Regions from separate parts of the Paenibacillus sp. FSL F4-0243 genome, predicted to be linked through region 2. Evidence: a T-box and tRNA genes for the amino acid it is inferred to sense, from the RefSeq annotation. Region 2 holds a T-box; the other regions hold tRNA genes.
The links. The T-box of region 2 lies ahead of ileS (isoleucine--tRNA ligase). A T-box ahead of a tRNA ligase gene usually reads a tRNA of that ligase, here a tRNA-Ile.
Positions count from the first base shown of each region.

Region 1: it has a tRNA-Ile gene. The T-box ahead of ileS (isoleucine--tRNA ligase) is inferred to sense a tRNA for this amino acid. The anticodon was not compared.
Region 3: it has a tRNA-Ile gene. The T-box ahead of ileS (isoleucine--tRNA ligase) is inferred to sense a tRNA for this amino acid. The anticodon was not compared.

Region 1 covers NZ_CP150151.1:140,682-150,576, forward strand. The annotation lists rRNA gene NSS87_RS00665 (16S ribosomal RNA) at 1-1,519, shown strand, start outside; rRNA gene rrf (5S ribosomal RNA) at 1,644-1,760, shown strand; tRNA gene NSS87_RS00675 (tRNA-Ile) at 1,806-1,882, shown strand; tRNA gene NSS87_RS00680 (tRNA-Ala) at 1,904-1,979, shown strand; rRNA gene NSS87_RS00685 (23S ribosomal RNA) at 2,145-5,073, shown strand; tRNA gene NSS87_RS00690 (tRNA-Ser) at 5,156-5,247, shown strand; tRNA gene NSS87_RS00695 (tRNA-Met) at 5,278-5,354, shown strand; tRNA gene NSS87_RS00700 (tRNA-Val) at 5,363-5,438, shown strand; tRNA gene NSS87_RS00705 (tRNA-Thr) at 5,472-5,547, shown strand; tRNA gene NSS87_RS00710 (tRNA-Asp) at 5,561-5,638, shown strand; tRNA gene NSS87_RS00715 (tRNA-Phe) at 5,705-5,777, shown strand; tRNA gene NSS87_RS00720 (tRNA-Tyr) at 5,787-5,872, shown strand; tRNA gene NSS87_RS00725 (tRNA-Lys) at 5,878-5,950, shown strand; gene NSS87_RS00730 (helix-turn-helix domain-containing protein) at 6,100-7,194, shown strand; gene ugpC (sn-glycerol-3-phosphate ABC transporter ATP-binding protein UgpC) at 7,309-8,430, shown strand; gene hprK (HPr(Ser) kinase/phosphatase) at 8,641-9,579, shown strand; gene lgt (prolipoprotein diacylglyceryl transferase) at 9,592-9,895, shown strand, end outside.
Region 2 covers NZ_CP150151.1:5,277,046-5,286,940, forward strand. The annotation lists gene NSS87_RS23545 (TraR/DksA C4-type zinc finger protein) at 143-868, shown strand; gene NSS87_RS23550 (DUF5665 domain-containing protein) at 1,299-1,595, opposite strand; gene ileS (isoleucine--tRNA ligase) at 1,925-5,017, opposite strand; T-box leader at 5,389-5,663, opposite strand; gene NSS87_RS23560 (DivIVA domain-containing protein) at 5,904-6,416, opposite strand; gene NSS87_RS23565 (YlmH/Sll1252 family protein) at 6,644-7,426, opposite strand; gene NSS87_RS23570 (YggT family protein) at 7,436-7,675, opposite strand; gene sepF (cell division protein SepF) at 7,710-8,150, opposite strand; gene NSS87_RS23580 (YggS family pyridoxal phosphate-dependent enzyme) at 8,162-8,848, opposite strand; gene pgeF (peptidoglycan editing factor PgeF) at 8,852-9,709, opposite strand; gene NSS87_RS23590 (YlmC/YmxH family sporulation protein) at 9,843-9,895, opposite strand, start outside.
Region 3 covers NZ_CP150151.1:6,275,186-6,285,080, forward strand. The annotation lists rRNA gene NSS87_RS27840 (23S ribosomal RNA) at 1-2,602, opposite strand, end outside; tRNA gene NSS87_RS27845 (tRNA-Ala) at 2,742-2,817, opposite strand; tRNA gene NSS87_RS27850 (tRNA-Ile) at 2,838-2,914, opposite strand; rRNA gene rrf (5S ribosomal RNA) at 2,960-3,076, opposite strand; rRNA gene NSS87_RS27860 (16S ribosomal RNA) at 3,201-4,758, opposite strand; gene NSS87_RS27865 (hypothetical protein) at 5,117-5,347, opposite strand; gene NSS87_RS27870 (stage II sporulation protein M) at 5,600-6,211, opposite strand; gene pdaB (polysaccharide deacetylase family sporulation protein PdaB) at 6,320-7,123, shown strand; gene NSS87_RS27880 (PPK2 family polyphosphate kinase) at 7,174-7,995, opposite strand; gene NSS87_RS27885 (KinB-signaling pathway activation protein) at 8,276-8,866, opposite strand; gene gerD (spore germination lipoprotein GerD) at 8,996-9,667, shown strand; gene NSS87_RS27895 (Mrp/NBP35 family ATP-binding protein) at 9,725-9,895, opposite strand, start outside.

The sequences.
Region 1 (9,895 bases), 1.8 Mb from region 2:
CGGCGTGCCTAATACATGCAAGTCGAGCGGAGTTATTTTGAAAGCTTGCTTTCAAAATAACTTAGCGGCGGACGGGTGAGTAACACGTAGGCAACCTGCCCCTTAGACTGGGATAACTACCGGAAACGGTAGCTAATACCGGATAATTTCTTTTTTCTCCTGAAGAAAGAATGAAAGACGGAGCAATCTGTCACTGAGGGATGGGCCTGCGGCGCATTAGCTAGTTGGTGGGGTAACGGCCCACCAAGGCGACGATGCGTAGCCGACCTGAGAGGGTGAACGGCCACACTGGGACTGAGACACGGCCCAGACTCCTACGGGAGGCAGCAGTAGGGAATCTTCCGCAATGGACGAAAGTCTGACGGAGCAACGCCGCGTGAGTGATGAAGGTTTTCGGATCGTAAAGCTCTGTTGCCAGGGAAGAACGTCCGGTAGAGTAACTGCTATCGGAGTGACGGTACCTGAGAAGAAAGCCCCGGCTAACTACGTGCCAGCAGCCGCGGTAATACGTAGGGGGCAAGCGTTGTCCGGAATTATTGGGCGTAAAGCGCGCGCAGGCGGTCATTTAAGTCTGGTGTTTAAACCTTGGGCTCAACCTGAGGTCGCACTGGAAACTGGGTGACTTGAGTACAGAAGAGGAAAGTGGAATTCCACGTGTAGCGGTGAAATGCGTAGATATGTGGAGGAACACCAGTGGCGAAGGCGACTTTCTGGGCTGTAACTGACGCTGAGGCGCGAAAGCGTGGGGAGCAAACAGGATTAGATACCCTGGTAGTCCACGCCGTAAACGATGAGTGCTAGGTGTTAGGGGTTTCGATACCCTTGGTGCCGAAGTTAACACAGTAAGCACTCCGCCTGGGGAGTACGGTCGCAAGACTGAAACTCAAAGGAATTGACGGGGACCCGCACAAGCAGTGGAGTATGTGGTTTAATTCGAAGCAACGCGAAGAACCTTACCAGGTCTTGACATCCCTCTGAATCCACTAGAGATAGTGGCGGCCTTCGGGACAGAGGAGACAGGTGGTGCATGGTTGTCGTCAGCTCGTGTCGTGAGATGTTGGGTTAAGTCCCGCAACGAGCGCAACCCTTAACTTTAGTTGCCAGCAAGTAATGTTGGGCACTCTAGAGTGACTGCCGGTGACAAACCGGAGGAAGGTGGGGATGACGTCAAATCATCATGCCCCTTATGACCTGGGCTACACACGTACTACAATGGCCGGTACAACGGGAAGCGAAACCGCGAGGTGAAGCCAATCCCATCAAAGCCGGTCTCAGTTCGGATTGCAGGCTGCAACTCGCCTGCATGAAGTCGGAATTGCTAGTAATCGCGGATCAGCATGCCGCGGTGAATACGTTCCCGGGTCTTGTACACACCGCCCGTCACACCACGAGAGTTTACAACACCCGAAGTCGGTGGGGTAACCCGCAAGGGAGCCAGCCGCCGAAGGTGGGGTAGATGATTGGGGTGAAGTCGTAACAAGGTAGCCGTATCGGAAGGTGCGGCTGGATCACCTCCTTTCTATGGAGAATCGTCTTCTGCAATGAAGACATTCAAATCGGAAGTTAAACTTCCATTATAGAACCTTCGGGTTCGAACACTCACTCGTGTTCAGTTTTGAAAGAGCAAGTCTCTTTCGTATGCGTTTGGTGGCGATAGCGGAGGGGTTCCACACGTACCCATCCCGAACACGACCGTTAAGCCCTCCAGCGCCGATGGTACTTGGACCGAAGGGTCCTGGGAGAGTAGGACGCCGCCAAGCGGACAACCATTCTTTGGTTGATTCACAATATTATATATGTTATATGGGCTTTTAGCTCAGTTGGTTAGAGCGCACCTCTGATAAGGGTGAGGTCGGTGGTTCGAGTCCACCAAGGCCCACCATATGACATTATATCCTTTTATGGGGCCATAGCTCAGCTGGGAGAGCGCCTGCCTTGCAAGCAGGAGGTCAGCGGTTCGATCCCGCTTGGCTCCACCATAATTTTAATTCAATACCTGTTTTAAACATTGATCCTTGAAAACTGGATACCGAAACGAATTTGCGTTTTAGAACATCTTTTAGCAACTTGTGCAAACAAGTAAATGTTATTAGTGAGATTTTTCAAAGAAGATATCGTTCGATATTTTCCTGCGGAAAAATCAAGGTTAAGCTAATAAGAGCACACGGAGGATGCCTAGGCGCCAGGAGCCGACGAAGGACGTGGCGAACAACGAAACTGCCTCGGGGAGCTGTAAGCAAGCTTTGATCCGGGGGTGTCCGAATGGGGAAACCCAGCTGTGGTAATTCGCAGTTACTCATCTCTGAACACATAGGAGATGTAGAGGCAGACCAGGGGAACTGAAACATCTAAGTACCCTGAGGAAGAGAAAACAATAGTGATTCCGTCAGTAGCGGCGAGCGAACGCGGAACAGCCTAAACCTAAGAGCTTGCTCTTAGGGGTTGTGGGACGTCTCACATGGAGTTACAAAGGAATATGGTAGGTGAAGAGGTCTGGAAAGGCCCGCGATAGAGGTAAAAGCCCTGTAGCCTAAACTGTGTTCTCTCCGAGACGGATCCCGAGTAGTGCGGGGCACGTGAAACCCCGTATGAATCCAGCAGGACCATCTGCTAAGGCTAAATACTACCTGGCGACCGATAGTGAAACAGTACCGTGAGGGAAAGGTGAAAAGCACCCCGGAAGGGGAGTGAAATAGAACCTGAAACCGTGTGCTTACAAAAAGTCAGAGCCCTATCTATGGGTGATGGCGTGCCTTTTGTAGAATGAACCGGCGAGTTACGTTTAACATGCAAGGTTAAGTCGAGAAGACGGAGCCGCAGCGAAAGCGAGTCTGAATAGGGCGATTGAGTATGTGGACGTAGACCCGAAACCGTGTGATCTACCCCTGTCCAGGGTGAAGGTGCGGTAACACGCACTGGAGGCCCGAACCCACGCATGTTGAAAAATGCGGGGATGAGGTGGGGGTAGCGGAGAAATTCCAATCGAACTCGGAGATAGCTGGTTCTCCCCGAAATAGCTTTAGGGCTAGCCTCGGTATAAGAGTAGTGGAGGTAGAGCACTGATTGGGTGCGGGGTCCGCAAGGATTACCAAGCTCAGTCAAACTCCGAATGCCATATACTTATTGCCGGGAGTCAGACAGTGAGTGCTAAGATCCATTGTCAAAAGGGAAACAGCCCAGACCATCAGCTAAGGTCCCCAAGTGTGTGTTAAGTGGGAAAGGATGTGGAGTTGCACAGACAACCAGGATGTTGGCTTAGAAGCAGCCACCATTGAAAGAGTGCGTAATAGCTCACTGGTCGAGTGACTCTGCGCCGAAAATGTAACGGGGCTAAACACACCACCGAAGCTATGGCTAGATACGTATGTATCTGGGGTAGGGGAGCGTTGTATGTGGGTTGAAGGTGTACCGTAAGGAGCGCTGGACAGCATACAAGTGAGAATGCCGGTATGAGTAACGAAAAGATCAGTGAGAATCTGATCCGCCGAAAGCCCAAGGTTTCCTGAGGAAGGCTCGTCCGCTCAGGGTAAGTCGGGACCTAAGGCGAGGCCGAAAGGCGTAGTCGAAGGACAACAGTTTGAAATTACTGTACCACCGTAATCCGCTATGAGCGATGGGGTGACGCAGGAGGGTAGTGACGCGGACTGATGGATATGTCCGTCTAAGCAGTGAGGCTGATGTGTAGGCAAATCCGCACATCGTTAAGGCTGGGCTGTGATGGGGAGCGAAAATTATAGTAGCGAAGGTCATGATCTCACACTGCCAAGAAAAGCCTCTAGCCAGGAGAAGGTGCCCGTACCGCAAACCGACACAGGTAGGCGAGAAGAGAATTCTAAGGCGCGCGGAAGAACTCTCGTTAAGGAACTCGGCAAAATGACCCCGTAACTTCGGGAGAAGGGGTGCCCCGGTAGTGTGAATAGCACGAGGGGGCCGCAGTGAAAAGGCCCAAGCGACTGTTTAGCAAAAACACAGGTCTGTGCGAAGCCGCAAGGCGAAGTATACGGGCTGACGCCTGCCCGGTGCTGGAAGGTTAAGGGGAGTGGTTAGGGGTAACCCGAAGCTATGAACCGAAGCCCCAGTAAACGGCGGCCGTAACTATAACGGTCCTAAGGTAGCGAAATTCCTTGTCAGGTAAATTCTGACCCGCACGAATGGCGTAACGACTTGGGCGCTGTCTCAACGAGAGATCCGGTGAAATTTTAATACCTGTGAAGATGCAGGTTACCCGCGACAAGACGGAAAGACCCCATGGAGCTTTACTGCAGCTTGATATTGAATTTGGGTACGATCTGTACAGGATAGGTGGGAGCCGTAGAAATCGGAGCGCAAGCTTCGGTGGAGGCGCCGTTGGGATACCACCCTGATCGTATCTAGGTTCTAACCTAGTACCCTTACCGGGTACGGGGACCGTGTCAGGCGGGCAGTTTGACTGGGGCGGTCGCCTCCTAAAGAGTAACGGAGGCGTTCCAAGGTTCCCTCAGAATGGTTGGAAATCATTCGAAGAGTGCAAAGGCATAAGGGAGCTTGACTGCGAGACCTACAAGTCGAGCAGGGACGAAAGTCGGACTTAGTGATCCGGTGGTACCGCATGGAAGGGCCATCGCTCAACGGATAAAAGCTACCCTGGGGATAACAGGCTTATCTCCCCCAAGAGTCCACATCGACGGGGAGGTTTGGCACCTCGATGTCGGCTCATCGCATCCTGGGGCTGAAGTAGGTCCCAAGGGTTGGGCTGTTCGCCCATTAAAGCGGTACGCGAGCTGGGTTCAGAACGTCGTGAGACAGTTCGGTCCCTATCTGTCGTGGGCGCAGGAAATTTGAGAGGAGCTGTCCTTAGTACGAGAGGACCGGGATGGACGTACCGCTGGTGCACCAGTTGTTTCGCCAGAAGCATGGCTGGGTAGCTACGTACGGACGGGATAAGCGCTGAAAGCATCTAAGCGTGAAGCCCCCCTCAAGATGAGATTTCCCAATTAGTAAGACCCCTTGAAGACGACGAGGTAGATAGGTTGGAGGTGGAAGTGCAGTAATGCATGGAGCTGACCAATACTAATCGGTCGAGGGCTTATCCTATACTTAAGACGCAAATTCAATTCGGATTCAGTTTTCAGGGAGTCAAATTCCTGTTTGGATTGCTGTGGTACTGATATCGTTTGGAGAGATACCCAAGTGGCTATAAGGGGACCCTCTGCTAAGGGGTTAGACTGCGTAAGCGGTGCGTGGGTTCGAATCCCACTCTCTCCGCCATTTTCAATCCATAGCATTTCTAATTATTGTGGCGGTGTAGCTCAGCTGGCTAGAGCGTACGGTTCATACCCGTGAGGTCGGGGGTTCGATCCCCTTCGCCGCTACCATAATACCTGGAGGCTTAGCTCAGCTGGGAGAGCATCTGCCTTACAAGCAGAGGGTCGGGGGTTCGATCCCCTCAGCCTCCACCATTATTACTTTTTAAGAAATACTTTTTACACCGTGCCGGTGTAGCTCAACTGGTAGAGCAACTGACTTGTAATCAGTAGGTTGGGGGTTCAAGTCCTCTCGCCGGCACCATTATTATCAATGCGGAACCGTGGTGTAGTTGGCCTAACATGCCTGCCTGTCACGCAGGAGATCGCGAGTTCGAATCTCGTCGGTTCCGCCATTTTTTTCCACAAGACTAGGGTGGGAAGTATAATACTACCACTTTATTTTTATGTCAATTTAATATGGCTCGATAGCTCAGTCGGTAGAGCAGAGGACTGAAAATCCTCGTGTCGGCGGTTCGAATCCGTCTCGAGCCACTTTTCCCTGGGGGATTAGCGAAGTGGCCAAACGCATCAGACTGTAAATCTGCTCACGTACGTGTTCGGTGGTTCGAATCCATCATCCCCCACCATTTATGAGCCATTAGCTCAGTTGGTAGAGCACCTGACTTTTAATCAGGGTGTCGAAGGTTCGAGTCCTTCATGGCTCATCCCAAACAGAAAGTCATCACCTTATGGTGGTGGCTTTTTTTGTGTTTTATGGTTGTATTATAGTAGCGCGCTACTGTAGCGATTAACATAATATAAGAGAATATGCTAAAATAGGCGAAAAGAGCAAAAGTGGTGGAGCATGGTGACTATGGATAGTGAGACATTGCGGAAAAAATTAGAGCAGCTCACCGGAAAGAGAACCGGAATCAAGCAGTTAGGGAGGCAGCATTCAGCTTCTCTTTTTAGCATGGGATTAGAAGGACAGGATCAGCTGGTAATCCATGAGGGTCATCTCTGGGCACCTTTGTATGAGAGTGACGGACGTATAACCGCTGTCTGGGTAGAAATGGAGGGGCTCACTTCTCTGGAAGTACAACTGGTCAACTATGCAGTTCGAAATTTTGCTATTGCACTTAAAGCAACAGGTCTTCGAGAAGAAGGTGAAGTGGAGGCGCGGCAGCTTGGCGCTTGGTTGAACACGGAGCTAGAGCAAGAGAAGAATGACACTGAAATTCCCGATGAGATCACCCTAAAGGGACGTCTGTTCGGAGATATGATTCCATTCCTCCTTAGTAGTGAGATTGCCCATAGTCCACAGATCTCTTATCGTTCACTGATGAAATTACTGCGTAGCTATTTTGAGAACGAAATTCTGCTCATTCCCCTTCAAGAGAAGGAATGGTTAATTTTAGCTCGTAAAGAATTACTTACGGGCGGGGATGATAAAGATGATGAAGAAGAGAGTGTAGATGATCTTCTAGCACAGACTAGTATGGGGTTACATGAGCTGATAGCTAGTGAATGGGTAGGGGTATTCCATTTGGCAGTAGCTCCGGCTATAGTCCCTGTTAAGGGATTGACTGGATCTGTAGCTTTGCTCAGGGAGACGATTGTACTCGGTCGTATTTTTCAAGTAGGAGAATATATTCATTTACCTTGGGAACTGCATTTGGAACGTCTGGTTAACAGCATTCCTGATGTACGCCGCAAACAGTTGCTTGGACAAATTGGTGACTACTCCTCTGTACTATCAGATAAAGAGATGCTGCTGACTTTGGAGACTTTTTTTGAGATGGACTGTAATGTAAGTGAAACCGCCAAGAAGTTGTATATCCATCGAAATACGCTGCTTTACCGTCTGGATAAGATAAAACAAGAGACCGGAGCAGATGTACGAAGCTTTGGGGACGCTGCTATTGTGAAGCTTACTATGCTTTTGTATAAAGTGACGAAAAGGAAATAGGTTTTTTGTGAACCTTACAAATAGCCATAGTGTCCCGACTGGGGTAATATAAATGTACAAGGAAACAGAATTTTTATATTAACTAATTAATAATTAACTCGAGGGGGAAATACAATGGCAGGCGTACGTTTAGAGCATATTTTCAAAAAATACCCGGGTTCAGATAAAGCAACAGTAATCGATATCAATCTTGATATTAAAGATAAGGAATTTCTAGTATTGGTTGGACCTTCCGGTTGCGGTAAATCCACAACTTTGCGTATGATCGCTGGTTTGGAAGAAATCTCCGAAGGTAAAATGTACATTGGCGATCGTGTAGTTAATGACGTTGCACCTAAAGACCGCGATATCGCGATGGTATTCCAATCCTACGCCCTGTATCCGCATATGAGCGTATACCAAAACATGGCTTTCGGTTTGAAACTTCGTAAAGTGAAGAAGGATGAAATCGACAAGAAAGTTCGCGAAGCTGCTAAAATTCTTGATATCGAGCATTTGCTAGATCGTAAACCAAAAGCGCTTTCCGGTGGTCAACGCCAACGTGTCGCTTTGGGACGCGCTATCGTACGTGATCCACAAGTCTTCTTGATGGATGAGCCTCTTTCCAACTTGGATGCTAAACTTCGTGGTCAAATGCGTGCTGAAATCACTAAACTGGTTAAGCGCCTTGAAACTACTTGTATCTACGTAACGCATGACCAAACAGAAGCTATGACAATGGGTGATCGCATCGTAGTTATGTATGATGGTATCATTCAACAAGCAGCTTCCCCTGAAGAGTTGTACAATGAACCTACAAACTTGTTCGTAGCTGGATTTATCGGATCCCCTACAATGAACTTTATCAATGGTACTTTGTCCGAAGTGAGCGGTTCTATCCGTTTCCGTGCTGAGAACCTTGATGTTGAAGTACCAGGCGGAAAAGCTCAAATCATCCGCAACAAAGGTTACATCGGTAAAGAAGTAATCATGGGCGTTCGTCCAGAAGATATCCATGAAGAGCCAGTATTCTTGGAAGCTTCCCCGAACACAATCTTCACTTCATTGGTTGATGTTACTGAGAACCTTGGTCACGAAATGCTCCTTTACTTGAGCGGCCTTGGTAAATCTACTGTAATCGCTCGTGTAGATGGACGTTCCACTACTCGCGAAGGCAGCAAGCCTAAATTGGCTATTGATATGAACAAAATTCACTTCTTTGATAAAGAATCCGAAGCTAACATTTTGTTGGGATAAGATTGTAAAGATCTTTTCTCTCTTGATAAAGCCACCCGAAAGGGTGGCTTTATTGTTTAGATGGACCCTGTTTGGTTAGGCGCTAAGATTGCATTCATAAGCGTTATCAATTAAGATAGCAGGAGAATTACCTCCGGAATGTAAAGAGATCGCTGCCAACCGGACGCAGTAAGCGGACAAATACCGCAGGTGACGAAAGGACGAAATTACATGGCTAAGAAAGTAAAAGTATCTGAATTGGTACAGCATTTTCAATTAGAGGTTATTTCCGGCCAGGAAGGTCTAAAGAGACCCATTACGGTCGATGACCTGAATCGCCCTGGACTAGAGATTGCTGGTTATTTTGAATATTATCCAGAAGAACGTGTTCAATTGCTAGGCAAAACAGAACTCGCTTTTTTCTCCATGCTGCCCGAAGCTGAGCGGAAAAGCCGACTTCGTGGAATTTGCAATGATAACACACCTTGTATTGTAATTACACGTGGTTTAGAAGTGCCTCAAGAGTTAATTGACATAAGTAATGAAAAGGCTCTTCCTGTGCTTCGCAGCTCGATGGCTACGACTATTTTCTCCAGCCGTTTGACGAGCTTCCTAGAAGGAAAATTAGCTCCTACGGCGACTATTCATGGCGTACTTTGTGATGTATATGGTGTAGGTATGCTAATTACGGGTAGTAGTGGGATTGGTAAAAGTGAAACAGCCCTTGAGCTTGTAAAACGCGGTCATCGATTGATTGCTGATGATGCCGTAGAAATCCGTCAGACTTCAGATAACCAGCTGCATGGTACAGCCCCTGAGTTAATCCGTCATTTACTGGAGATCCGTGGAGTCGGTATCATTAATGTAATGACACTTTTTGGTGCGGGTGCCATTCGTAATCATAAACGGATTACACTTGTTGTTAGATTGGAAGCTTGGCAGCAAGACAAGCAGTATGATCGACTTGGACTTGATGAGGAAACGACACGGATTATTGACACAGATGTTCCGCTTGTAACGATTCCCGTACGCCCAGGACGTAACCTTGCAGTTATTATAGAGGTTGCAGCGATGAACTATCGCCTGAAACAAATGGGCTTTAATGCAGCCCTGCAGTTCACGAATAAGCTAACTGCGACCATATCTGAAGATATGGATGATCTCGATTAGGAGTGTGAGAGAATGTTCCCATTAGCACTAAATCCTATTGTCTTCTCAATTGGATCACTGCAAGTACACTGGTACGGATTAATACTAGGTTTCGGTGCACTCGCGGGGTTATTTCTTGCGATCCGCGAGGGCAAACGGTTTGGTATACCACAAGAATTCTTTATGGATATGCTGCTGCTAGGTGTGCCTTCGGCCATTATTGGGGCACGGATTTACTTTGTAGCGTTTAAATGGGAGGATTATAAGGATAATTTAATAGATGTCTTTAAGATCTGGAATGGTGGCATCGCCATTTACGGTGCGTTAATTGGAGCCA
Region 2 (9,895 bases):
ACACCTCTCGGGCGCTTAATCTTGGGGACTATTTTCCATCGCTAAAATAACGCCTCTCAGGTCAACCTAACAAAGAACCATCCGGTGAAAATCGGTTTGTCGGAAGGATTCTTAAAAAAGTACAGAAAGGAGCTTACTCATCATGACGCACCTGACAGTACAGCAGCTCTCAGAGCTACGCGCCCGATTAGAAAAAGACCGTGATACTATTCAGCACAGGCTTCAGAATAATGAAAATTACGGCTTACAGGAATCCATGCGGGATGGCACCGGAGAACTTTCCGAGAATGACAACCATCCAGGCGATGCAGCCACCGATTTGTATAATCGCTCCATGGATATTTCACTGCTAGAGCGGGACGAGCATGAGCTGGATGATATTGAAGCTGCTCTCAACGCTATGGATGAAGGGACCTATGGGATATGTAAGGCTAGCGGTAAACCGATCCCTTTTGAGCGTCTATCCGCTATTCCCTCCACGCTTTATTGTAAAGAGCACGCCCCACGTCAAAATGCACCTTTTACTCGGCCCATTGAAGAAGAATTTTTGTCTCCTCCATTTGGGCGTACGAGTCTCGATGAACGAGAGGATCAAAACGGCTTTGACGGTGAGGATGCCTGGCAGATTGTAGAAAGCTATGGAAACTCCGATTCCCCCGCCATGGCGGAGGGCAGCAACATTGACTCCTATAATGATATGGAGATTGAAGCCGATGAGCTTGAAGGCTGCGTAGAGCCTTGGGAGAACTTTATCGCCACCGATATTACAGGCAACAATGTAGTTGTAGTACCGGGACGTAGCTACGAGCGTTATAAGGATAGTGGCGAGGGAAGTTACATGCTTGATCCACTCGAAGGCGAGGAATAAAAGCATTGTCCCCCACAAGAAAAAATGAACAGCGTGCGGTTCCAGTTTCATTGTGGAATGGCCCGCTGTTTTTTTTATATTTTCTGCGCTATGTCATTTTGTTAAGAAAATGTTCAGATTCAGCTGGTAAACTGATCTAACGGATTCTGAAATCGACATACAAGGAGTGTAACGTTAGTGAATCACGACTATCTTAAAAATGTGCAGCAACTCAGTCATGAAGATGACCGACGATATTTATTATTAATGAGAGGCTTACGCATCATACACGAGGAAAAAAAGCAGCGCAGCCCTCTCCAAAGATTAAAAAAGGAAAGGTACGGACTGGGGAGAAACATAGAAGCCCAAGGCTGGATAAATCCACCAAAGAAGATTGACCGAACCCTAATCCCTTCAACAAACCAAATAAAGACGGCTTCGCCTTAACAAGCTATTTGAATTCCAGCTGACGTTGAACAATTCGTACAATATCCGCAATATAATCTCCGATGATCGGTAGATTCAATGCTCCAAGTACCTGAAGAACATAGATGATCGTTGCCGCAAAAAAAGTAAAGCCTAGCGCAATCCCTACTCCACGAGCCGCTCCATATAAAATATTTTTCCAAATTAGAGTCCAAGGTGAATATAACAGCTCCGTATACTGATAAATTCGTGATTTCTCTAAGATATGGGCCCATTCAAAGGTTAATCGATACATTGTATTCATTTTTTCTTCCAGTGGAATGTCTTCTGGATTGCGATGATCTGCTGTTAAACGCTCAGGGTTTTCCTCAGGAATAACCTTTTTCTCCGCTCCCTTATCTGGGCTGTTCTTGTTGCCGGATGTCTTGACGGAGATTCTGTTCTTCTGATCCTCCACAGCCACAGCTCCTCTCATACGTCTATATTCGCCACAAAGTAAACGAGCCCGGTCAAAGAGAATACATCTCCTTGAGCACGAGGCTCGTTATTTTCGCGGGCGAAATATAAAGACTATATTTCCCGCATAAACAGAAGTTCTCTGTTTACACTTGTGCCGCTAGTATATGCTGTTTTGGGACAGGTAATGCAGATTTACACTTCAATATGGATACCGATGGATTTACCACCGACATCTACCGTTTCAAAAGCATGTTCTCCGCCAAAATCAACCGTAGTCACAAGTACATTGTCTCGCAATACATTCTCAAAGGCTGTAACTGCTGCTTTAAGCTCATCGTCTACACTCAGCGTGAGTGCGATCCGTTTCTCGATCGGCAGATCCAAACGTTTACGGTAATCTTGAACCGCACGAATGATCTCACGAACCCAGCCTTCTTGTTCAAGCTCAGGTGTGATTTCGGTATTGAGCGCAACCGTAATTCCATATCCGGAAGCTGCGGCGAAACCTGCTTTAGCTTCTTTTTCAACGAGTAGCTCTTCAGAAGTGATCACCAGTTCTTCTCCCTCTGGCGTCGCAATCGCGATTGAGCCATCTTGCACCGCTTTGCGGGTAGAGTCACTGTCCAGAGCTTTCAAAAAGCCTTGCAGGAAGCCGACGTTTTTACCGTATTTTTTACCGGCAACTTTAAGATTCAGCTTGAGTGTGAAGTCAACAAATCCACTATCGCTAGTCTCTAGCACGATATTCTTGATGTTGATCTCGTCTTTGATGATCTCTTCATACTCAGCCAAATGGAAGTCACGGTTCATCGAAACGATCAGCTCAGACAGCGGTTGACGATTCTTAATGCCTGTTTCGTTACGCACGTTACGCGCCAGCTCAACGATTTGTCTCGCACTTTCCATATCCTCTTCCAGCTCTTTATCGATCAAGCTCTCATCAGCAACCGGATAATCTGCTAAATGCACACTCTCTCCGCCGCCAAGGTTCGTGAAGATATCTTCAGACAACATCGGTGTAAATGGAGCCATCAAAGACGCTGTCTTCAAAAGCACATGGGTCAGTGTACGGTAAGCATCCAGCTTATCTTCACCTAGACCACTACCCCAGAAACGGTCACGGGAACGACGGATATACCAGTTGCTCAGCTCATCTATAAAGTTCTCAATGCCTTTGGATGTATTCACGAAGTCATTTACTGCAAGTCCTTTGTCTACCAAAAGAATCAAGCTGTTCAGACGGGACAAAATCCAGCGGTCCAGCTTATGTTCCGATACTTTAAAAGGATGATCAGCAGGATCATAACCATCGATGCCAGCATAAAGAGTCAAGAACGCATGCGTATTCACCAGTGTATCTACAACTTTCGATTTGGTTTCCCCTACAAGACCACGAGAGAAACGTTTGTTATTCCACGGTGCACTATCGGATAGAATCGCCCAACGGAAAGCATCCGTGCCGTAATCGTTCATGATATCCCAAGGATCAATAACATTGCCTTTTGATTTGGACATTTTCTGACCATTCTCATCAAGGATATGGCCGTGAGCAATAACAGCTTTATATGGAGCTTTACCTTTAAACAAGGTAGATACAGCTAGTAAGCTGTAGAACCATCCACGTGTCTGGTCGATCCCTTCACAGATCATATCCGCTGGATATTGATCATTCAGCTTATCCTCGTTCTCAAATGGATAATGACTTTGCGCAAATGGCATCGAACCACTATCGAACCAAACATCGATAACTTCTGGTGTGCGAACCATCTCTGCGCCTTCGCTGAAAGGGCTGCGTAGCTTGATCTTATCTACAAAAGGCTTATGCAGCTCGATATCCTCAGGTACATCGCCAATCGCCATCGCTCTCAGTTCTTCAATGCTGTGTGGAGCGAACTCTTTGCCCGTTTCTTGACATACCCAAACATTAAGCGGTGTGCCCCAGTAACGATTACGGCTGATATTCCAGTCCACCAGTTCATCCAGGAACTTCCCGAAACGGCCTTCACGTACATGATCAGGATACCAATCTACACTGTTGTTGTTAGCAATCAGCTGATCTTTGATCGCTGTAGTGTTGATGAACCAGCTGTCTGTTGCGTAGTACAAGAGTGGTGTATCACAACGCCAGCAGAATGGATAGCTGTGCTCGTATTTTTCTTTACCGTAAAGCAGTCCTTTTTCAGACAAAGCTTTAACGATATCCAAATCGCAATCTTTCACGAAGCGTCCAGCAAAATCAGATACTACATCCGTATACTTACCGGAATTATCAACCACGTTCACGAAGCTGATGCCGTTCTCGCGGCAAGTCTTATAGTCATCTTCACCATGCGCTGGTGCCATGTGTACGATCCCTGTACCACTGGAATCTGTAACGAAGGAAGCACCAACGATGACATTGCTTTTCTCTGCCTTGATGTATCCGAATGGAGGAGCGTAGGTTTTGCCGATAAACTCGGAACCTTTATGTGTAGAAAGGACTGTGTGCTCGCCTTTCATTACTTCCTCTACCAAATTTTTGGCCACAATGTAGATACCGTCTTCTTGTTGTACACGTACATAATCCATGTCAGGGTTCATGGCTAACGCCATATGTGCTGGCAGCGTCCAAGGTGTAGTCGTCCAAGCTAGTACGTAGTCTCCACTGTCATCCAGTTTGAACTTTGCAGTCGCACTGAGATCCTTGACAGTCTTGTAGCCTTGGGCTACTTCATGGGAGCTTAGGGTAGTCTGACAGCTTGGGCAGTAAGGACTAACGCGGTGTCCGCGGTAGAGCAACCCTTTGTCATGCACAGTAGCCAAGATGTTCCACACGCTCTCGATGTATGTGTTATTCAAAGTTACGTAAGGATTATCTAGATCCGTCCAGTATCCGATACCCTCTGTAAACTCGCGCCATTGCTTCTCATAACCGAAGACGCTGTCTTTACATTCCTGAATGAATTTTTCTACGCCATATTCCTCGATCTCTTGTTTGCCGGAGATGCCAAGCTTCTTTTGTACGCCTAGTTCTACTGGCAAACCGTGTGTATCCCAGCCCGCTTTACGTACCACGCGGTAACCTTTCATCGTTTGGTAACGACCGATGAAATCCTTGATTACACGGCCCAGCACGTGCCCGATATGCGGTGCACCGTTCGCTGTTGGAGGACCTTCGTAAAATACATAGTTCGGACGTCCTTCACGATTCTCCATGGATTTACGGAACGTATTTTCGTCGCTCCATTTCTTCAGTATGCGGACATCTCTTGCCCGCGCTTTTTCTTTGACATCTACTTTTTGCATGTGATGGTCAATCCTTTCATGGTTTAGTCTGTAAAGCTCTTTTCGATCCTTGGGCAGTCTGGTTCAGCTCTTGCCTTCGGTACCCGAGCCGCGATCCCGTAGGGCAGCACTGGCTCTGGGTGCCACATGGAGCGGCGAGTGAAACGCCGGTCTGCGCTAGCAGTGAGGCCCCGCAGGCGAACCCGCCAGGGGAGCCTAAGAAGGGCCGCTCCTTCAGCCACATGAGTCTGTTCGCTTCCACCACCGTACCCGTTTGCACGAGGCTTTACATTGCGGGTGTCCAGAGGGCGGCAGCCCTTGGGGTCCCCCTTAGAAAGGGGGATTTAGGGGATGGCCTCCCCGGAACAACAAAATAAGCGTCATCCCACCCCCAAAGGGGCGAGACGACGCTCGCGATACCACCCTAATTCTGCGCATGAGCACATCCTTAAGGGGAGTGTATTCAGCACAATCTCAGTCCTGCGCGTAAATCTCATGCACAGGTCCGGTGTAACGTCCGGCGGACGGCTAAGCTTACGCACGATCAACGCTTCAGCTTAACTTCTAGGGGAAGATCTTCCGGCAGGGTTCGAACAATCGGCTCTCAGCAATCGCCGACTCTCTGGAGAACGTTACCTTGTCGTACTTGTCCCGTCATCGAATACATATAAACATTATACAGATATGTTCTATTTATAGACTTTTTAAGTCTAAATGTCAACAACCGCTAGCGAAATCCACATTAGGAGTATACCTGTGCAGGCGGAATACTTTATTATGATCGATTTTAGCGGAAAATAAAAATAGAGGGAATAACTCCCTCTATTTAGCCGATTATAGCGTGAAATTATAAATTAGAGGGAATTCCCCCCTATAAATTCAAGCAGCATTCATTCATCATAATGCATTAGATACGATGTAGAACATCATCCTTAAAAGTTACGCTCTCGCTTGCCTCACGACTCTCCAAGGCATTCCAGTCATCCTGTGACAACAGCTCGAGCTGTGCTTCCACCAATGTGCGGAAACGAGTGCGATAGATCGAAGCTTGCTTACGCAATTCTTCAGTCTCAATAGCAACCTTACGGGATTTGGATAACGCTTCGTTAATAATCCGATCCGCGTTCTTTTCCGCTTCCTTGATAATGAGCTGCGATTCCTTCTTGGAGTTGTTCTTCACATCATCGGCCGCTTCCTGAGCGACTAAGATCGTTTTCGATAAACTCTCTTCAATATTCACAAAATGATCTAAACGCTCTTGAATGGACAAAAGCTGATTCTGCAGCTCTTTGTTCTCACGGATGACACTTTCGTAATCCTTAATTACTTGATCCAGAAATTCGTTGACCTCGTCCTCATCATAACCGCGAAGTCTCCGAGAGAACTCCTTGTTATGTATATCGAGCGGTGTTAATGGCATGCTGTGCACCTCCTAGAAATTTCGGACCTTCTAAGTCTCTGAACCATACCTGCGCAGCAGACAAAGAAGAAAGACTGTACTTCAAGTAAAGGCAGAGGATGTATCGACGTTCCAACTGCCATTCATGGTTCGCCTCTTTTATAAAATATCGGCGTCCTGCTTTAAAAATGTTTGATTCCCTCGAAATAATCAATTTCGACAAGTAAAGCCGGATTCCTGCAAGGGATTCACACAAATTTACCAACCTGAACACGGTATCGGCCCTTTTTCGTCAAACTACCAACCTCTAGAACCTTGAATCGACCAAATCCTTGAATAGATACCATGTCACCATCTTTAAGTCCGCAGGAAGGGTCTTCTTCCACTTTCCAATTTACCCGAACGCGCCCAGCCTTGATGGGAGCAAGAATTTTGCTTCGGCTAAGCCGTGTTACATCTGCGGCTATGCCATCCAATCGTAGGGACGCTACAGTCAAATCCATCATTTCCAGCTTCACCTCACTATTACGCAAGGCAGAAAGTGGCAATACCTCCGTGCTCACCTGTATTCGGTGTACTCCAGTTAAATTCATGTCTAAATAATCTGCAATATCTGCAGCTACTACCACATGACAACCATCGTCCAGAACATGAATATCACCGATTTTTCCACGTTTTACTCCAAGACCCAGAATAGAGCCCATGTAGTCCCCATGTTCTAGCGCCAAAAACTTTTGCTCACCAGAGGTTATCGCAAGAACGCTCAGCTCCATGTCCTCATGATCCAGATCACGATAATCAGGTGCAATGAGTGCTCGCTTCCGCTCTGCCTCAGGGTGGCCGCCTTCCCATCTAACGATAACATCTGGATGTCGATTGACGAGACTTTGCAGAATAAATCCTTGGCGCGGATCTAGAAATTCGGTCAGTTTCGTCTCATGATATTCTCCCGCATGGGTAACCCACTCCCAAGCCTTGTCCACAAATTGTCTTTCATCGGGATGAAAATGCCCGTAAACTTCTGTCTTCATCACTTCTGCCTAAAAAATTAAGTGCAAAATGGATTTGAGTCCACCTGCCGCAAATTCCAAGACGAATAGTGCAATGATCGGGGAAATATCAAGCGTACCAAAGAGTGGCGGAATAAACCGACGAAATGGTGTCAAATACGGCTCAACAAGCTTGCTCAGCAGTTCTCCGATAAAGTTCTCACGAACGTTTGGTAACCAAGACATCAGTACGTAGAAAATAATCATGTAAAAATAAATATTAAACAGCATATCAATAATGTAATCAATTTGGGGCAAAGCTCATTCACCTCATTCTGTTATAGTCTGGATCGTCACCTAGGATTTCCGTAATGGCACCTTGAATTTCAACGGTATCTGGCGTGCACATAAATATATTGCCCCCAATTTTAGAGATTCCTCCCCCAAGGGCATAAACAGTTCCACTTAAAAAATCAATAATTCTCATTGCCTGATCATTACGGACACGCTGAAGATTGATCACTACCGTCCGGTGAGAACGGAGATGGTCCGCAATTTCCTGAGCCTCATCGTACGAACGTGGCTCATAAAGTACAACTTTTACATTCTTCTGCGAATGGATACTGACAACGTTGCCCCTTTGATTTTTGCGGGTTTCGACAGGGGCTGGCTCATACTCATCCTCTTCGTGGATTTGCTCCCGCTCCACAACTTCTTCTTCCTCCTGCAAGCCCAAAAAACTCATAAATCGGTTCATAACGCTCATCACGATCCCTCCTAATGGCCTACTAACACCGTACCTAGGCGTACCCAGGTGGCTCCTTCCTGTATCGCCACTTCAAAATCATTCGACATTCCCATTGATAGCTCCGTAATCGGTTCAGGTGTCAAAGCAAGTTGATTGAGCTCATCGCGCAGCTCACGAAGTCCGCGAAATACAGGGCGGGTAAGCTCCGGATCACCTTCTAAAGGTGCCATCGTCATTAGTCCAATTACTTTTACACGGTCTAGACTAGCAATTTCACGCAAAAATCCAGGTACCGCCTCAGGCGACAGACCAAATTTCGTATCTTCTCCAGAGATGTTTACTTGAAGAAAGACATTCACTTCTTGATCTGCGGCAATCGCCTTTTTGTGTAATTCTTGCGCCAAAGATATCCGGTCCAAAGAGTGTATATATTGAAACTTGCCAATAACGTCTTTAACCTTATTGGTCTGCAAATGCCCGATAAAATGCCATGTCCCTTGGTCCCCTAAAACCTTCCATTTGTGCTCAGCATCCTGCCAGCGACTCTCGGCAATATGCTCCAGGCCTGCCTCCAATACGGAGGACACCATTTCCAGAGAAACATATTTCGTCACTGCAATTACCTTGACGTCATTTCGATCCCGGCCGCTTGCCGCGCAGGCACGTGCTACACGTCCCTCTACCTCAGCAATTCTCTCCTGCAGTGTTAAAGCCAACTTTCAACTCTCCTTTATTCCGATCCAGCTCGTCATCCTGCCTGTAACCCCATCTTCTTTACGATAAGAAAAGAACAAATCTTGATTACAGCTTGTACACCAAGATGTACATTCGATATGAGTCGGCAATATTCCTGCTTTAATCATAATGCGTCGATTCATTTCTTTCAAGTTTAGCATGTATTTGTTCTCATCTGTGTCAGATGTTCTGTACAGCTCCACAGTACTGGCTGTTTCTGTTGGTTTACTCAGATCACCTTCCAGTCGATGAACATGCTCCATCACATAATCGTCCACCTCATAACAGCAGTCACCAATGGATGGTCCGATCGCTGCAATAATGTCCTGCGCATGGCTTCCGTAAATGGTCTCCATTTTACTCACCATAGCGGCTGCAATCTGGGCCACAGTTCCCTTCCAGCCAGCATGGGCAAGACCGACGACTTGGTGCACAGGATCATAAAAATAAAGGGGTACACAATCCGCATAAAAAGAAGTCAGAAAAACTCCCGGTACATCTGTAAGCAAACCATCAGTTGCCTGAAATGCCGAGGTTCTATCCTTTTGACCCCGCCCACGATCGGCTTCCCTTACCACTGCTATTTCTGCTCCATGGGTTTGTTCTCCACAAGTCCAAGCTTCCGGCTTGAAATCAAGAGCTTCCGCAAGCGCCCTACGATTCGTTAAGACATCTTCCGGAGCATCCCCAACATGAAATGCACAATTCAGGCTGTCATAAGGCTTTTTGCTAGCCCCTCCCTGTCTACCCGTAAAACCTGCTGTAATTTCTTTATGCTTCACACGCCAAGGCTCCAGATGGAGCAGCATAAGTGTTTCCTTCCCCTGCACAAACGGTTCCATATCCTCACCTCCGCCTTAGTGTACCACATGTAAATACCCCTACAAAATGCCGCTTAAGCTAGAACATCAAATTTACTAACTTTTAAGTCATGCCATTTCGAATCATTTTATAAAAAACAAAAAACGCACCTAATTAATAAGTGCGCCGTTCGCCTCGGTCCCCTCGTTCCAAATACATCGTTTCCC
Region 3 (9,895 bases), 1.0 Mb from region 2:
TAATGGGCGAACAGCCCAACCCTTGGGACCTACTTCAGCCCCAGGATGCGATGAGCCGACATCGAGGTGCCAAACCTCCCCGTCGATGTGGACTCTTGGGGGAGATAAGCCTGTTATCCCCAGGGTAGCTTTTATCCGTTGAGCGATGGCCCTTCCATGCGGTACCACCGGATCACTAAGTCCGACTTTCGTCCCTGCTCGACTTGTAGGTCTCGCAGTCAAGCTCCCTTATGCCTTTGCACTCTTCGAATGATTTCCAACCATTCTGAGGGAACCTTGGAACGCCTCCGTTACTCTTTAGGAGGCGACCGCCCCAGTCAAACTGCCCGCCTGACACGGTCCCCGTACCCGGTAAGGGTACTAGGTTAGAACCTAGATACGATCAGGGTGGTATCCCAACGGCGCCTCCACCGAAGCTTGCGCTCCGATTTCTACGGCTCCCACCTATCCTGTACAGATCGTACCCAAATTCAATATCAAGCTGCAGTAAAGCTCCATGGGGTCTTTCCGTCTTGTCGCGGGTAACCTGCATCTTCACAGGTATTAAAATTTCACCGGATCTCTCGTTGAGACAGCGCCCAAGTCGTTACGCCATTCGTGCGGGTCAGAATTTACCTGACAAGGAATTTCGCTACCTTAGGACCGTTATAGTTACGGCCGCCGTTTACTGGGGCTTCGGTTCATAGCTTCGGGTTACCCCTAACCACTCCCCTTAACCTTCCAGCACCGGGCAGGCGTCAGCCCGTATACTTCGCCTTGCGGCTTCGCACAGACCTGTGTTTTTGCTAAACAGTCGCTTGGGCCTTTTCACTGCGGCCCCCTCGTGCTATTCACACTACCGGGGCACCCCTTCTCCCGAAGTTACGGGGTCATTTTGCCGAGTTCCTTAACGAGAGTTCTTCCGCGCGCCTTAGAATTCTCTTCTCGCCTACCTGTGTCGGTTTGCGGTACGGGCACCTTCTCCTGGCTAGAGGCTTTTCTTGGCAGTGTGAGATCATGACCTTCGCTACTGTAATTTTCGCTCCCCATCACAGCCCAGCCTTAATGATGTGCGGATTTGCCTACACATCAGCCTCACTGCTTAGACGGACATATCCATCAGTCCGCGTCACTACCCTCCTGCGTCACCCCATCGCTCATAGCGGATTACGGTGGTACAGTAATTTCAAACTGTTGTCCTTCGACTACGCCTTTCGGCCTCGCCTTAGGTCCCGACTTACCCTGAGCGGACGAGCCTTCCTCAGGAAACCTTGGGCTTTCGGCGGATCAGATTCTCACTGATCTTTTCGTTACTCATACCGGCATTCTCACTTGTATGCTGTCCAGCGCTCCTTACGGTACACCTTCAACCCACATACAACGCTCCCCTACCCCAGATACATACGTATCTAGCCATAGCTTCGGTGGTGTGTTTAGCCCCGTTACATTTTCGGCGCAGAGTCACTCGACCAGTGAGCTATTACGCACTCTTTCAATGGTGGCTGCTTCTAAGCCAACATCCTGGTTGTCTGTGCAACTCCACATCCTTTCCCACTTAACACACACTTGGGGACCTTAGCTGATGGTCTGGGCTGTTTCCCTTTTGACAATGGATCTTAGCACTCACTGTCTGACTCCCGGCAATAAGTATATGGCATTCGGAGTTTGACTGAGCTTGGTAATCCTTGCGGACCCCGCACCCAATCAGTGCTCTACCTCCACTACTCTTATACCGAGGCTAGCCCTAAAGCTATTTCGGGGAGAACCAGCTATCTCCGAGTTCGATTGGAATTTCTCCGCTACCCCCACCTCATCCCCGCATTTTTCAACATGCGTGGGTTCGGGCCTCCAGTGCGTGTTACCGCACCTTCACCCTGGACAGGGGTAGATCACACGGTTTCGGGTCTACGTCCACATACTCAATCGCCCTATTCAGACTCGCTTTCGCTGCGGCTCCGTCTTCTCGACTTAACCTTGCATGTTAAACGTAACTCGCCGGTTCATTCTACAAAAGGCACGCCATCACCCATTAATAGGGCTCTGACTTTTTGTAAGCACACGGTTTCAGGTTCTATTTCACTCCCCTTCCGGGGTGCTTTTCACCTTTCCCTCACGGTACTGTTTCACTATCGGTCGCCAGGTAGTATTTAGCCTTAGCAGATGGTCCTGCTGGATTCATACGGGGTTTCACGTGCCCCGCACTACTCGGGATCCGTCTCGGAGAGAACACAGTTTAGGTTACAGGGCTTTTACCTCTATCGCGGGCCTTTCCAGACCTCTTCACCTACCATATTCCTTTGTAACTCCATGTGAGACGTCCCACAACCCCTAAGAGCAAGCTCTTAGGTTTAGGCTGTTCCGCGTTCGCTCGCCGCTACTGACGGAATCACTATTGTTTTCTCTTCCTCAGGGTACTTAGATGTTTCAGTTCCCCTGGTCTGCCTCTACATCTCCTATGTGTTCAGAGATGAGTAACTGCGAATTACCACAGCTGGGTTTCCCCATTCGGACACCCCCGGATCAAAGCTTGCTTACAGCTCCCCGAGGCAGTTTCGTTGTTCGCCACGTCCTTCGTCGGCTCCTGGCGCCTAGGCATCCTCCGTGTGCTCTTATTAGCTTAACCTTGATTTTTCCTAAGAAAAATCTCACTAATAACATTTACTTGTTTGCACAAGTTGCTAAAAGATGTTCTAAAACGCAAATTCGTTTCGGTATCCAGTTTTCAAGGATCAATGTTTAAAGAAGGTATTGAATTAAAATTATGGTGGAGCCAAGCGGGATCGAACCGCTGACCTCCTGCTTGCAAGGCAGGCGCTCTCCCAGCTGAGCTATGGCCCCATAAAAGATATAAAGTTATATGGTGGGCCTTGGTGGACTCGAACCACCGACCTCACCCTTATCAGAGGTGCGCTCTAACCAACTGAGCTAAAAGCCCATATAACATATATAACATTATGAATCAACCAAAGAATGGTTGTCCGCTTGGCGGCGTCCTACTCTCCCAGGACCCTTCGGTCCAAGTACCATCGGCGCTGGAGGGCTTAACGGTCGTGTTCGGGATGGGTACGTGTGGAACCCCTCCGCTATCGCCACCAAACGTATATGAAAGAGACTTACTCTTTCAAAACTGAACACGAGTGAGTGTTCGAACCCGAAGGTTCTATAATGGAAGTTTAACTTCCGATTTGAATGTCTTCATTGCAGAAGACGATTCTCCATAGAAAGGAGGTGATCCAGCCGCACCTTCCGATACGGCTACCTTGTTACGACTTCACCCCAATCATCTACCCCACCTTCGGCGGCTGGCTCCCTTGCGGGTTACCCCACCGACTTCGGGTGTTGTAAACTCTCGTGGTGTGACGGGCGGTGTGTACAAGACCCGGGAACGTATTCACCGCGGCATGCTGATCCGCGATTACTAGCAATTCCGACTTCATGCAGGCGAGTTGCAGCCTGCAATCCGAACTGAGACCGGCTTTGATGGGATTGGCTTCACCTCGCGGTTTCGCTTCCCGTTGTACCGGCCATTGTAGTACGTGTGTAGCCCAGGTCATAAGGGGCATGATGATTTGACGTCATCCCCACCTTCCTCCGGTTTGTCACCGGCAGTCACTCTAGAGTGCCCAACATTACTTGCTGGCAACTAAAGTTAAGGGTTGCGCTCGTTGCGGGACTTAACCCAACATCTCACGACACGAGCTGACGACAACCATGCACCACCTGTCTCCTCTGTCCCGAAGGCCGCCACTATCTCTAGTGGATTCAGAGGGATGTCAAGACCTGGTAAGGTTCTTCGCGTTGCTTCGAATTAAACCACATACTCCACTGCTTGTGCGGGTCCCCGTCAATTCCTTTGAGTTTCAGTCTTGCGACCGTACTCCCCAGGCGGAGTGCTTACTGTGTTAACTTCGGCACCAAGGGTATCGAAACCCCTAACACCTAGCACTCATCGTTTACGGCGTGGACTACCAGGGTATCTAATCCTGTTTGCTCCCCACGCTTTCGCGCCTCAGCGTCAGTTACAGCCCAGAAAGTCGCCTTCGCCACTGGTGTTCCTCCACATATCTACGCATTTCACCGCTACACGTGGAATTCCACTTTCCTCTTCTGTACTCAAGTCACCCAGTTTCCAGTGCGACCTCAGGTTGAGCCCAAGGTTTAAACACCAGACTTAAATGACCGCCTGCGCGCGCTTTACGCCCAATAATTCCGGACAACGCTTGCCCCCTACGTATTACCGCGGCTGCTGGCACGTAGTTAGCCGGGGCTTTCTTCTCAGGTACCGTCACTCCGATAGCAGTTACTCTACCGGACGTTCTTCCCTGGCAACAGAGCTTTACGATCCGAAAACCTTCATCACTCACGCGGCGTTGCTCCGTCAGACTTTCGTCCATTGCGGAAGATTCCCTACTGCTGCCTCCCGTAGGAGTCTGGGCCGTGTCTCAGTCCCAGTGTGGCCGTTCACCCTCTCAGGTCGGCTACGCATCGTCGCCTTGGTGGGCCGTTACCCCACCAACTAGCTAATGCGCCGCAGGCCCATCCCTCAGTGACAGATTGCTCCGTCTTTCATTCTTCCTTCAGGAGAAAAAAGAAATTATCCGGTATTAGCTACCGTTTCCGGTAGTTATCCCAGTCTAAGGGGCAGGTTGCCTACGTGTTACTCACCCGTCCGCCGCTAAGTTACTTTGAAAGCAAGCTTTCAAAGTAACTCCGCTCGACTTGCATGTATTAGGCACGCCGCCAGCGTTCGTCCTGAGCCAGGATCAAACTCTCCAATTAGTATTGAAAAGAGCGATATGCTCATTTTGAAACATCTGACGAGAAAATTAATTCTCTAATTTTGGATTTCACTTTCGTGATTTCCCACTCACTCGTTGTTCAGTTTTCAAAGATCAATGTCTCTCATTTCGTCGTCGTTGTTTGTCAGCGGCGACCTTTATAATATATCACAGTGTTTCGTTGTTTGGCAAGTCTTTTTTTTGAAAAAGTTTTTTTCAACTTTTCTTGCCTTCCGCTTCCCTTTTACACAAGCAAAAGGAGCGCGAGATATAATTTATCACGAGCACTCCTTTTTAGTCAAGCTATTTTATTAAAAAATCTTAAATTCATATAAGACTCTTGCATTTACCGCTTATCCTTAGTGTTTATACTGAGAAGAACGTCCACCCCACGCATACTTGGAAAGCTCTTTCTGAGGAGCAAAACGAGCATACATACGAAATACAGTCTTATATCTATTGGCGATGGCATGCCTGATATTTTGGTCCAAGCGCTGATCGCTCAAATCTAACAGCATCTCATCAAGTTCTTTCCGCAAAACATAATCCAGTTCCTTGCATTCTTTTTCGTTGAACAACATTCCCAACATATGCTTGGCCTCCTTCATGAAGTTGCAAGTAACACATTCACTAAAACCAAAAACCCCTTGTACATAATTAGTTAGTCCATCTCATGGAGAAAGCTGCCTTAAGATCCTCTTACACTAGATTAACCGGAGTACTCTTTTTATAACCATAATTATTAAAAATTCCCTTTATGGTTTCGTCACGATTATATACTTCTGACCTTTAGGCAATCCTTGGATGAATAGCTTTAATGTTATGCTCCATTCTCGGAAGTTTTATGATAAAAGAGAAAAAGTTATTGTGCTTTCAATGATGGCTGCAACAAATAACAGGATTATTGTCCAAATAGATGCCGTAAGTGTTTGACGCATGAACGAAGACCACTCAACACCTCTGTTCACTTTTTTAGTGGATGAGCTAAACAGACTTGCAACTACTTTCCCGCCGAACTGAAGTCCAAATGCACAAGCAATAATGATTGCTGGAATCTCTATAATCCCATGTGGCAGCAGTCCTTTTACTATTAGTTCGAATAAATCCTGTCCTTGCAGTGCTGATAAATGAATCAGATAGCCGATAACCGCTCCGTTAATAAATAAGAATATGGCTGGCAGTATACCGAACAACGCCCCTAAAAATATGATAAGAACACCCTTGATGCTGTTATTCAAAAATATAAATACAAAGAAGCTCCATTGCGGATTAGAAGAATCTCTAAGGTTGCCACTGATTTCACTGAGCCCCTCTAATTGCTGAACCAATAGCTTTTCCAGACTGCTAGTAGCTACCCACCCTATAACCGCTCCTACTGCGAACAGCAGACAGGATAGCAATAAAGCCTTCCGGATCGTTTTTAGATCTTTAATAAACGTGAAGAACGACAACATAAATACCCTCCTGAAATTGTGATCTCTGTTTCTTAGGTCATAACCTTGCGGTACGAGCATACATTTAGAACAAACAAGCATTTCGCATGGGAGAGGAGCGCTGTCATTATGAATTCTTTTTATGTATTCAGCGGCAAAAAGATTAAACGATTCATCTATATCTTCGCCGCTGTGCTTCTTGCTGCTGGAGTTGTCTATGTCGAGAGGGGAAACATAACCGTTTTTTCTGAATCCGGACCTTCCGCGATCTACAGTGTACCAACAGAGAAGAAGCTGATTGCCCTGACCTTCGATATTAGCTGGGGGGAGAAAAGACCCGAACCAATTTTGAAGGTACTTGAAGACAAGAAAGTGGACAAAGCCACCTTCTTCCTATCGTCTCCATGGAGTAAGACTCACCCAGACATTGTAACTAACATTAAGAATGCAGGTTTTGAAATTGGAAGTCATGGTCATAAACACGTCAATTACAGCACACTAAGCAACGAAGAAATTCGTACACAGATCTCAACGGCTCACACCGTACTTACCGAATTAACCGGCACTGAACCCAACTTGATTCGTATGCCTAATGGTGATTTTGACAAAAGAGTCCTTCAGGTTGCCAGCGATCTCGGCTACAAGGTCATTCAATGGGATACAGACTCCCTGGACTGGAAAAACATCGGCGTAGACAATATCGTGAAGCGTGTAACGACAAAAGCGCATCCAGGTGATATCGTCCTTCTACATGCCAGTGATTCCTGTAAACAAACACATGAAGCACTTCCACTCATTATCGACGAGCTCCGCAGACAAGGTTATGAATTCGTTACCGTCTCTGAGCTGATTAGTCAAAGCAACACCGAAGGTAAAGAAGTCCGCGACTCAGCTTCACTGAGTAATGCCATTGAGGACGCAGCTGGGCTGTAAAAACACATACAATCTCTGGTGCCGTAATGAATGTTGATCTGTCCAAAGGATTAATGACGTGGAGAAATGAGTTCCGATATGTCAGGTGTGGGGGTATTCAGCTTCGGATAGCTCAGATCCAGACTCTCCAGTGTCTTTACAACGATGGATAAGGTCAAATAGTTGCGGTACCATTGATGATTGGCGGGTATCCAGTACCAGGGTGCTTTATCTATGCTAGATTCCTTGAAAACATCTTCATATGCTTCTTGGTAATCATCCCAATACTCCCGCTCCTGGAGATCACTTGCATCGAATTTCCAATGTTTTTTGGGATCTTCAAGGCGTTCCTTAATCTTCTTCAGCTGCTTCTCTTTAGAAATATGCAGAAAAAGCTTGATAATTGTCGTCCCCTCTTCCACCAGCATTTCCTCGAACTGCCGTATGTAACGAAAGCGACGCTTCAAGTCATCCTTTTTTAACCCTCCGTGTACCCGTGGTACCAATACATCTTCATAATGCGAGCGGTTAAATGCAGAGATATATCCCTTAGGGGGTGTCTTCTGATGAACCCTCCATAGAAAATCATGAGCCTCTTCCTCTAGAGATGGTTTCTTGAAGCTGGTCACTATAAACCCTTGTGGATTAATGCCTGAAAAAATATGCTTAACCGTGCCATCCTTACCGCTGGAATCCATTCCTTGCAGAATAACAAGCAGCGAATGCTTTTTCTGAGCAAACAAAATATCTTGGAGCTCTGCCAAACGTGCTTTAAGCTCTTCTGTTTTGGCTTCTACTTCTTTTTTGGATTTAAAAACACCTGTGTCGTCCGGATCCAGCTTGTTAAGCCGGATTTCTTTTGTGTCTTTTATCATATAGCGCTTGATGTCCATATATTCCCCTCCTAAAAGTTTTGTAAAGCATATACATCATCGGGACGCTTCGTACAAAACTTACTTCGGAAGCATCTACTAAGTTTTGTAAAGCATATGAATCATTGATGAGCCTCGTACAAAACTCGCATCGGAAGCATACGCTTAGTTCTGTGAGCGTATCGTTCTTTAAGATTAACCTCTACAATCAGATTTTAATCGTTAAGATACAGTTAGAGCAAAAAACCCCGTCTTCTGAGAACAGAGAACGGGGTTCTTTGTTTAGTGCCTTCCCCATTCATTATCCGGCTGCCGGCTTCAGAATACGGTGTAGCATCAAAATTTGGAATGCATTACAAGCGATAAGCGGAACAACAATAAATACCGTTGCACTATCAACACCTATACGGAGCACGCCAATAACTTCCACAATTGAAATAGCTGTCATAAAAAAGAGGGTTGGAATCAAAGCTGAGATGTTTGTACTTTTTACTTTGAAATAAGACACAATAATAGCTGCTAGCAAAATAACGATTCCTAATATTAGATCAGACATAACATTTCTTTCCCCACCAACGACGGTACGCAAAAAAATCAGTTCAAGCAATGCGAGCACAGAAAGCACTAGTTGTATGTATTTCCAAACCTTTTGTGGAAAAACGCCGTTGCCCATATAATTCAAAATCAAATAGGCAAAAAAACCAAGTTGCGAATAAACGCTTACAAGCATACCGTAGCCAAGCAGAATCAGCGGGTATAAAAAGAAATCCCCGACACTTTTGAAATCAATCTTACCATTTACGAATTGCAGTGCCAGACCAGCGATTACAGCCCCACCCGCTCCTATAAGGAGGGTAGTCCAAAATAAATGAAACCATTTTTTTATACTCAGCCAATTCACCTCCTCTTGTCAGATTTATTTTACCAAGGATACCGACAAAACACCATTACACCCACAACATAAATGTGATCTAATTCGGCATAATACATCTAGAGAATCCTATAAAGGAGGGCAGCGCCAATGAAATGGAGATTTATCGGATCTGTGGGTTTGGCATTGAGCTTTGTTATGGCCTTAACGGCTTGCGGAAGTGAGCAGAGCAGTTCTTCTTCCGGACAAGGCAGTTATAAAGAAACGAAGACCATGGTTTTAGATATATTGAAAAGCGATGAGGGTAAAAAAGCGGTTGAGGAATCATTATCAAGCTCCAGCTCTAGCGGTACCAGTGGAATGAGCATGAAGATGATGCCACTTCAAACAACAGAGGAGATCAAGCTCGCTGTTAAAAATACTCTCACTGCACCGGAATATCAGAAGGAAATCGAGAAGATAATGACTGATCCCAAATTCGCAGGCGATTTTGCTAAAGCCATTCAATCACAAAGCAAGGAACTACACCTACAGCTAATTAAAGATCCCACTTATCAGAAATCAGTCGAAGAAATTATGAAGTCTCCAGAAATGATGACAATGTTTTTAAATCTCACTAAAACACCTGATTACCGTAAACAATCCATGAAGACCATGCAGGAATCCATGCAAACTCCATTATTTCGCATGGAAGTATTGAATTTACTTAAAAAAGTCGTACAAGAAGAACTTGAACCAAAAGAGAAAAAAGAAAAGGGTAGCGAAGGTGGCGACAAACAGGAAAGCAGTGGCGGCGGCAGCGGCGATGATTCAAGTTCATAAGAAAAAGGCCTTATCCCACTAATACGTGTGGGAAGGCCTCTTTTTTATGCACAAGAGTTAGTGCTCATATTTGGCAATAAGTTTATCAGCAATTTCTGCAAATAATTGTCCTGATGGTGTCTCTTCTTTGTATACAGAAGGTGAGAAATCCGGTTCGGAAATATGGTTGTCCGGTGCACCTAGCGGTATTTGTGCAAGCAGCTCCGTATGAAGCGTCTCGGCAAGCCT